2 regions of the Micromonospora globosa genome follow, and region 1 is predicted to be linked to the other one. Evidence: riboswitches for the same ligand, from Rfam matches in the RefSeq annotation. Region 1 holds a riboswitch; the other holds the start of a gene.

The links. Region 1 has a riboswitch for glycine ahead of gcvT (glycine cleavage system aminomethyltransferase GcvT). Riboswitches for the same ligand answer to the same signal wherever they lie in the genome.
Region 2: another riboswitch for glycine. It lies ahead of gcvP (aminomethyl-transferring glycine dehydrogenase); the one in region 1 lies ahead of gcvT (glycine cleavage system aminomethyltransferase GcvT).

The regions. Positions count from the first base shown of each region.
Region 1 is NZ_JNZR01000046.1:1,471-5,881, reverse strand. It holds gene IF06_RS0129640 (collagenase) at 1-439, shown strand, start outside; gene IF06_RS0129635 (LysR family transcriptional regulator) at 548-1,510, shown strand; glycine riboswitch at 1,616-1,705, shown strand; gene gcvT (glycine cleavage system aminomethyltransferase GcvT) at 1,844-2,971, shown strand; gene gcvH (glycine cleavage system protein GcvH) at 3,004-3,381, shown strand; gene glyA (serine hydroxymethyltransferase) at 3,388-4,411, shown strand, end outside.
Region 2 is NZ_JNZR01000018.1:24,788-29,198, reverse strand. It holds gene gcvP (aminomethyl-transferring glycine dehydrogenase) at 1-1,796, opposite strand, end outside; glycine riboswitch at 1,870-1,960, opposite strand; gene IF06_RS0117435 (NAD-dependent protein deacetylase) at 2,018-2,860, opposite strand; gene IF06_RS0117430 (NAD(P)H-binding protein) at 2,949-3,605, shown strand; gene IF06_RS0117425 (DivIVA domain-containing protein) at 3,655-4,335, opposite strand; gene IF06_RS0117420 (globin domain-containing protein) at 4,332-4,411, opposite strand, start outside.

The DNA of each region.
Region 1 (4,411 bases):
CGCTGCGGCCGGCACCTACACCGTCTCGCTGACGGTCACCGACAACCAGGGGGCGACCGCGAGATCGTCCCAGACGATCTCGGTCACGACGGGTGGCGGCACCACCGTGCCGGAATGCAGCGGCACTGACACGCGTACCCTCGACCGCAACTGCCAGCGCAGTGGACGCTCCGCGACCGCGGGCAACTACGACTACCTGTACATCTACCTGCCCGCCGGCGTCAGCACCCTCACCATTGCCGTGGCCGGCGGCACGGGCAACTGCGATCTCTACTACAGTCCGTCGAGCTGGGCCACCACCAGCAACGCCACCCGCTCCTCCGCCGGGGCCGGCAACACCGAGTCGCTGGCCATCCCCAGCCCGGCCGCCGGCTACCACTACATCAGCCTCTACGGGAAGACCGCCTGCTCTGGCACCACGGTGAGCACGCGCTACTGAACCACATGTGATGGGTATGAGTTCGCCGCCCGGCGGGAGTTGCCGGGCGGCGCGCCCGCCTGGCCTGTGGCCGCCGCGCCGCCTGCGGCCGCGTGCATAATCTCGGTCATGGGCATCGATGTGCGCCACCTGCGGGCGATCAGTGCCATCGCCGAGGCCGGAAGCGTGACCGGCGCCGCCGCCCGCCTGGGCCTGTCACAGCCCGCGCTGACGGCCCAGGTGCATCGGATCGAGAAGACGGTCGGTGGGCCGCTGTTCGTCCGAAGCCGTACCGGTATGCAACCGACCGAACTCGGCAAGCAGGTGCTCCAGCGCGCCCGCGTCGTGCTGGCCGAGGTCGACGCGCTCGTCGAGGACTTCGGCGACCGGCACCCCATTCCAGGTTTGCTCCGACTCGGCACCGTCCACATCGCCTGCGCGGGCAGCCTCGTACGCCACGTCGCGGAAGCGTTCCCGGATCCGGAGATCGCGCTGCAGATAGAGCCGTCCTCGCGACTGTTGGTGGAGGCGCTCACCCGAGGCCAGTTGGATGCCGCGTTGCTGGGCATCCTTGAGGGCTTCGAGCTGCCGATCGGTCCCACGCTCACCAGCCGGCCACTGATCCCCCGTTACCCGATCTTCGTCGCCATGTCCGCCTCCCACCCGCAGTCCCACCACGAGCAGGTGCGGCTGGCCGACCTGAGAAACGAATCGTGGGTGTGTCCGCCGGGGCCGGACGACGGCTCACTCGCCTCGCTGCGACGGGCCTGCCGCGCCGCAGGTTTCGAGCCGAAGATCCGGTACGAAGCGCCGAGTGGCGCCGCGCACCCACTGGTGGCCGCCGGAGACGGTGTCCGGCTGGTCGACCCGACCTGGGCCCCGGCCGCCGGGACTCGGGTGCTGCCGCTGCGCGGGGAGCCGCAGTTGCTGGCCAGGCTGATGGTCGTCTGGCGGCGCGATGCGCTGACCTCTGCACAGAGCAGCGCTTTGTTCCAGGCCATCACCCGGGCCTACCTGGATCACGTCAACGACAACGCTGCCTTCGCCCGATGGTGGCGGGCCAATCCCCACGCCCATCCCGCAGCGTCGTAGCGATCCGACGGCGATATATAGGCATCAGCTATGGGCAGGATGATGTTGACGCGGTATGTGCCGTCACCTAACCTGCGAATGGCCCACAACTACATAGACACCATTCGAACCTGCACGGGAGAGACTCCGTTCATTCGGAGCGCCGAAGGAGCAAACTCCCAAGAAACTCTCAGGCCCCATTACCGTGCAGGCGAGGTGACTCTGGAAAGCAGACGACCGTCGTCTCACCCACGGTGCAAGCCGCTGACGCAGCGGTGAAGCTCTCAGGTCAATGACAGAGCGGGAGGCAACCGACCGTTCGACGCCGCGTGCGTCGGGACGAGGAGCGCCCCCGTGCACCAGGACCCTGCGGCTCTGCTCCGCTCACCTCTGCATGCATCACATATAGGACACGGAGCTCGATTCACCGACTTCAGCGGCTGGCGGATGCCCCTTCGCTACGGAAGCGAGCTCGCTGAGCACCGCGCCGTACGCGAACAGGCCGGCCTCTTCGACCTCAGCCACATGGGGCAGCTCGAGGTATCGGGGCCGGAGGCCCCGACAGCACTGAACTACGCTCTGGTCGGGCACCTGTCTGCCGTACCGATCGGTGGCGCGCGCTACACCATGCTCTGCGACGCCGCCGGCGGGGTGCTGGACGACCTCGTTGCCTATCGCCTCGCATCGAACCGGTACCTGCTGGTCGTCAACGCCATCAACACACGCGTCGTACATGCGGCCATCAGGACCCGTTGTGCGGACTACGCGGCCTGGGCCGCCGACCGCACGAACGAGCGGGCGATCATCGCGGTGCAGGGGCCGCGCGCCGCCCCCATCGTGGAAGCCCTGACCGGTACGGGACTCACCCGGCTCCGCTACTACACCGCAGCGCTACTGGACATCGACGGTCGTCCAGCCGTCGTCGCTCGTACCGGCTACACCGGCGAAGACGGCTTCGAACTGCTCGTACACGCCGAAGACGCGGTGCGCACGTGGGAAGCAGCGCTTGTGGCCGGTCGGCGTCACGGCTTGACGCCCACAGGGCTGGCGTGCCGCGACACCCTCCGCATCGAGGCTGGAATGCCGTTGTACGGCGCAGAGATCGGCCGTGACGTCACCCCGTTCGATGCCGGGCTGGGGCGGGTGGTGTCCTTCGTCAAACCAGGCGACTTCGTCGGACGAGCCGCGCTGGCCGAGGCCCACAAGAGCGGCGTTACCCGTCGGCTCGTCGGCCTCGTCGCGTCCGGGCAGAGAATTCCCCGAGCGGGCCAGCAGGTGGTGACGCTGACCGACGACGGCCATGGTGCTGATCCGGTCGGCCTCATCACAAGCGGCACCCCTTCACCCACATTCAAACGGCCGATCGCGATGGCCAGCATCCGTGCCGGCACCAGCGACAGCATCCGGCTGGCCGTGCAGATCAGGGGGACCACCGAGCCGGTCGAGATCGTCCCTCTTCCGTTCTACCGTCGTCCGCGGTGATCCGCGGCCATTCCTTGCGAGGGTTCAGCGTCATGAACGTACCGGAACACCTGAAGTACAGCCTCAACCACGAGTGGGTCAACGACTCGGTTCAGCCGGCCGAAGTAGGCATCACCGCGTTCGCCGCCGAAGCGCTGGGTGATGTCATCTATGTGCAACTGCCCGAGCCGGGGAGCCACCTGACTGCCGGTGACGTGTGTGGAGAGGTCGAGTCCACGAAGTCGGTCGCGGAGCTGTATCTCCCGGTCAGCGGAGAGGTCGTCGCCGTCAACGAGGCGGTCATCGCCAATCCGGGCCTGATCGGCGCCGATCCGTACGGCAAAGGCTGGCTCCTGCGGGTCCGGCTGGCGCAGATGCCTTCCCTGATGTCGCCGGACGAGTACCGCGCCTTCTCCAACGAGTCGCGGTAGGCCCCGATGGCAGCCTTCGACGATGATCTGGCCGACCTCGACCCCGCCGTCGCCGAGGCGATCGGCCGGGAGCTACGCCGGCAACACGAGACCCTGGGCATGATCGCCTCCGAGAATCTCGCGCCCCGAGCCGTCCTTCAGGCGCAGGGATCGGCCCTCACCAACAAGTACGCGGAGGGCTACCCGGGACGGCGCTACTACAGCGGATGCGAGCATGTCGACGACATCGAGCGCCTGGCGATCGACCGGGCCAAGCGCCTGTTCGGCGCCGCCTACGCGAACGTGCAGCCGCATTCCGGATCGCAGGCGAACGCCGCCGTGATGGCTGCTCTGATCGAGCCGGGTGACACCATCCTCGGGCTCGACCTCGCTCACGGCGGTCATCTGACCCATGGCATGCGCATCAACTACTCGGGGCGGCTGTACCGGGCCGTGAGCTATCGCGTAGGCGCCGAGAACCACCTGATCGACATGGATGAGGTCCAAGAGCTGGCGCGCGAGCATCGGCCGAAGCTGCTCATCGCCGGCTGGTCGGCCTACCCTCGAACGCTCGACTTCGCCCGGTTCCGGCGGATCGCCGATAAGCTAGGCGCATACCTGCTCGTAGACATGGCACATTTCGCCGGGTTGGTCGCGGCCGGTCTGCATCCCAACCCGGTCCCTCACGCCCATGTCGTCACCCTGACCACGCACAAGACCCTCGGCGGCCCCCGCGGCGGCACCATCCTCAGCGCCTACACCGATCTCGCGCGGAGGCTGGACTCGGCGGTCTTCCCAGGCCAGCAAGGTGGTCCGCTGGCGCATGTCGTGGCTGCGAAGGCAGTGGCCTTTCGGATCGCCGGAGAACCGCAGTTCCAGGATCAGCAGCGGCGCGCCCTGACCGGAGCGAAGATCGTTGCCGATCGTCTCTGCGCCGCCGAGGTCGCGAAGGCCGGCATCCGGGTGGTCAGCGGAGGCACCGACGTGCACCTGGTGCTGGTCGACCTGAGCCACGCGGATCTCGATGGCGCGCAGGCGGAGCGGCTGCTGC
Region 2 (4,411 bases), on a different contig from region 1:
ATGCCGGCCATCACGGCGGACGCGGCGTTCGTGCCGTGCGCCGACGACGGGATCAGGCACACGTCGCGGTGGCCCTCGCCGCGCTCCCGGTGGTAGCCGCGGATCGCCAGCAGCCCGGCCAGCTCACCCTGCGACCCGGCGTTCGGTTGCACGCTGACCGCGTCGTAGCCGGTCACCTCGGCCAGCCAGCCCTCCAGCTGCGCGATCAGCTCCCGGTACCCGGCGGTCTGCTCGTCCGGCGCGAACGGGTGCAGGTGCGCGAACTCCGGCCAGGTGATCGGTTCCATCTCGGTGGTGGCGTTGAGCTTCATCGTGCACGACCCCAGCGGGATCATGCCGCGGTCCAGCGCGTAGTCGAAGTCGGCCAGGCGGCGCAGGTAGCGCAGCATCGCCGTCTCCGAGTGGTGGCTGTGGAACACCGGGTGGGTGAGGAAGTCCGACGTGCGGGCCAGCCCGTCCGGCAGGGCCGCGTCGGTGTCGCCGTCGAACCCGTCGACGCCGAACGCCCCCCACACCGCCTGCAGGTGCGCGGGCGTGGTGGTCTCGTCGCAGGAGACGCCGACCCGGTCGGCGTCGACCAGCCGCAGGTTCACGTTGCGCGCCGCGGCGGCTGCGACCACCTCGGCGGCCCGGCCCGGCACGGTCGCGGTGACGGTGTCGAAGAACGCGACCTCCGCGACCTGCACGCCCCCGGCGCGCAGCCCGGCCGCGAGCCGCGCCGCCGCCTCGTGGGTACGCCGGGCGATGGCGCGCAGCCCGTCCGGGCCGTGATAGACGGCGTACATGCCGGCCATCACCGCGAGGAGCACCTGGGCGGTGCAGATGTTGCTGGTCGCCTTCTCCCGGCGGATGTGCTGCTCACGGGTCTGCAACGCCAGCCGGTACGCCGGGTTGCCGTCGGCGTCGCGGGACACCCCGACGAGGCGGCCGGGCAGCATCCGCTCCAGGCCTGAGCGCACCGCCAGGTAACCGGCGTGCGGCCCACCGAAGCCCATCGGTACGCCGAACCGCTGGGTGGTGCCGGCGGCGATGTCGGCGCCGATCTCGCCCGGCGGGCGCAGCAGCGTCAACGCCAGCAGATCCGCGGCGACCGTCACCAGCGCGCCCACGCCGTGCGCCGCGTCGACAAGCGCCCGGTGGTCGCGGACCGCGCCGGAGGCGCCCGGGTACTGCAGGTGCAGGCCGAAGAACTCCGCCGGCAGCTCGTCACGCTCGACGTCGACCACGCGCACCTCGATGCCGAGCGGCTCGGCGCGGCTGGCGATCACCGCGACGGTCTGCGGCAACGCGTCGGCGTCGACCACGTACACCGGGCTCTTGCTCTTGGACGCGCGGCGCGCGAGCGTCATCGCCTCGGCCGCGGCGGTGCCCTCGTCGAGCATCGAGGCGTTCGCGGTGGCCAGGGCGGTCAGGTCGGTGACCATGGTCTGGAAGTTCAGCAGCGCCTCCAGCCGGCCCTGGCTGATCTCCGGCTGGTACGGCGTGTACGCGGTGTACCAGGCGGGGTTCTCCAGCACGTTGCGGCGGATCACCGCCGGGGTGTGCGTGCCGTGGTAACCCAGGCCGATCATGGACACGGCGACGGTGTTGCGCGACGCGAGGGCGCGCAGCTCGGCGACAGCCTCCCGCTCACTGGCCGGGGCGGGCAGGTCCAGGGTGCCGTGCCAGCGGATCACCTCGGGGATCGCGGCGTCCATCAGCTCGTCGACGGAGCCGTAACCGACGGTGTCCAGCATCCGGCGTTCGTCGTCGCGGCCGGGGCCGATGTGCCGGTCGGCGAACTGCTCTGCGATCATGCGCTGCGCTCCTTGGTGGGGCGAGGTCGACGGGTCGGCCTCCCCCTGAGTCGCGCTGACGCGCTCCACAGCGCCTGCCCACGTGGTCCTTTTGCCTGAGAGGTTCCGGGGAGAATCTGCCCCTTCGGCGCCGTCGGATCGACGGTCTCTCCCACGTGGGTGGTACCGGCACTTCCCACGCTACCAGCGGGCGTGTTTCCGGCTCATGTCCCGGGGGTTGATCACACCGGCGCCGGCGCCGCCGCCACCCGGTCGGCCAGCGCGCACAGCGTCGCGCCCAGCGGCGCGTCCAGGCGCAGTGCCGCGTACCCGTCGCCGCGGGTGACGCCCTGGTTGACGATCGCCACCGGGATGCCGTGGCGGGCCGCCCGCAGCACGAACCGCCGCCCCGACATCACCGTCAACGACGACCCGAGCACCAGCAGCGCCCGGGCCCGCTCGACGAGCGCGAAACAGTCCGCGACGCGGGGCGCGGGAACCGTCTCGCCGAAGAACACCACGTCCGGTTTCAGCATGCCGGTGCCGCAGACCCCGCAGTCGACGGCGCGGAACCCGGTCACCGCCTCGTCGGGCAGGTCCACGTCGCCGTCGGGGTTGACGCGCGCCACCCGCGCGTCGAAGCCCGGGTTCGCCTCGGACAGCCGCCGGTGCAGCTCGTCGCGGCCGGTGGCGTTACCGCAGTCCAGGCACGTCACCTCGTCGAGGCGGCCGTGCAGCTCGATCACGCCGGTGGCGCCGGCGGCGGTGTGCAGCCCGTCGACGTTCTGGGTGATGATCCCGCCGAGCAGCCCGGCGTCCTGCAGCCGGGCCACCGCCCGGTGCCCGTCGTTGGGCGCCGCCCGGGCGATGGTCTGCCAGCCCAGGTGGCTGCGCGCCCAGTACCGCCGCCGGGCCAGCGGATCCCGGGTGAACTCCTGGTACGTCATCGGGGTGTGCCGGCGCGCCGCGCCACTGGGCCCCCGGTAGTCCGGAATGCCCGACTCGGTGGACAGGCCCGCGCCGCTGAGCACCACCACGTCACCGGCGGCCACCAGCCGCGTCAACTCCTCGAACGCCTCACTCACCCGTCCATGCTCCCTCGCCGGACCCCGCACCTCCCACCCGTACGGCGGTCGCGCGGCGGGGTGCGGCCAGGCGGGCTAGGTTGAGCCCATGCGCGTCGTCATCGCCGGAGGGCACGGAAAGATCGCCAAACTGCTGGAGCGGGAACTGGCCGGACGCGGAGACACCGCGCTCGGACTGATCCGCAACCCCGACCACGCCGCCGCGCTGCGCGCCGCCGGCGCCGAACCCGTCGTGTGTGACCTGGAACACACCGACGTCGACACCCTCGCCGCCCACCTGGCCGGCGCCGACGCTGTCGTGTTCGCCGCCGGCGCCGGACCCGGCAGCGGCGCCGCCCGCAAGGACACCGTCGACCGCGGCGCCGCCGTGCTGCTCGCCGACGCCGCCGTACGAGCCGGGGTACGCCGCTACCTGCTGGTCTCCTCCATGGGCGTGGACACCGCCCCCGCCGAGGGCACCGACGACGTGTGGGCGGCGTACCTGCGGGCCAAGAAGGCCGCCGAGGACGACGTCGCCGCGCGGGACCTCGACGTGACGGTGCTGCGGCCCGGCCGCCTCACCGACGACGAACCCGCAGGCCGCATCACCCTGGCCCGGCACGTCGAAGCCGGCGCGATCAGCCGCGCCGACGTGGCCCGGGTGCTGCTCGCCCTGCTGTACGCCCCGGCCACCGCCGGGCACACCCTGGAACTCGTCGGCGGAGACACCCCCATCGCCGACGCGATCGCAGCCGTCGCCGCCTGACACCCGCCGGCGCGTCCCGGCCCGCCGTGCACACGGGCCGGGACGCCGCTCAACGCTGGTGCCGCGACAACGCCGGCTGCGGCGTGCCCCCGCCGCCCTGCGGCAACTCCCGCGCGATCCGCTCCATCGTGCGCGACAACTGCTCACTGCCGTCGTCGAGGTGCCGGGCCGCCGCCTGCATGTGCGAGATCATCATCTCGCCGAAGATCCGCAGCGCCTCACGCGTCGCCACCGAGTCGTCGAAGCCGCTCCCGGCGGTACTGCGGTACTCCGTCACCGCCCGCTCGGCCTCCCGCTTCGCCTCCTCCGCCGCCGCCCGCATGTAACTCTCGTACTGGGTACGGGCGTACTCGGCGACCCGGCGGGCATAGTCGTGGGCCTGCGCGATGATCTGCTCGGCCTCCCGCTGCGCCGCCGACAACAGGTTGACCTCCTTCGCCGCCGGCGCCACCGCCGCCTCCGTGCTCGGGATCACCCCGTGCCGGTGCAGCTCCAGATGGTCGTTGAGCCGCTCGTTCTCCGCCCGCAGGTTCGCCACCTGCGCCGCCAGCAGATCCAGCTCGTCGGCCACCTGCAACCGGAACCGGTCCACATCGGTCTGGTCGTAGCCGCGCCGCGTGAACGCCGCCGACCCGAACTCCCACCGCCGGACCCGGTCCGAGGTCAACCGCACCTGCACCGGACCGGACACCTGCTGCGCGTCGTAACTGCTGATCGGACCCGCGCTCACCGGCTCACCTCCGACTCGTCAGCCCCCGTCATCGTCCGCCACGCCGGGCCGTACCAGTGCTTGCCGTAACCCTCGT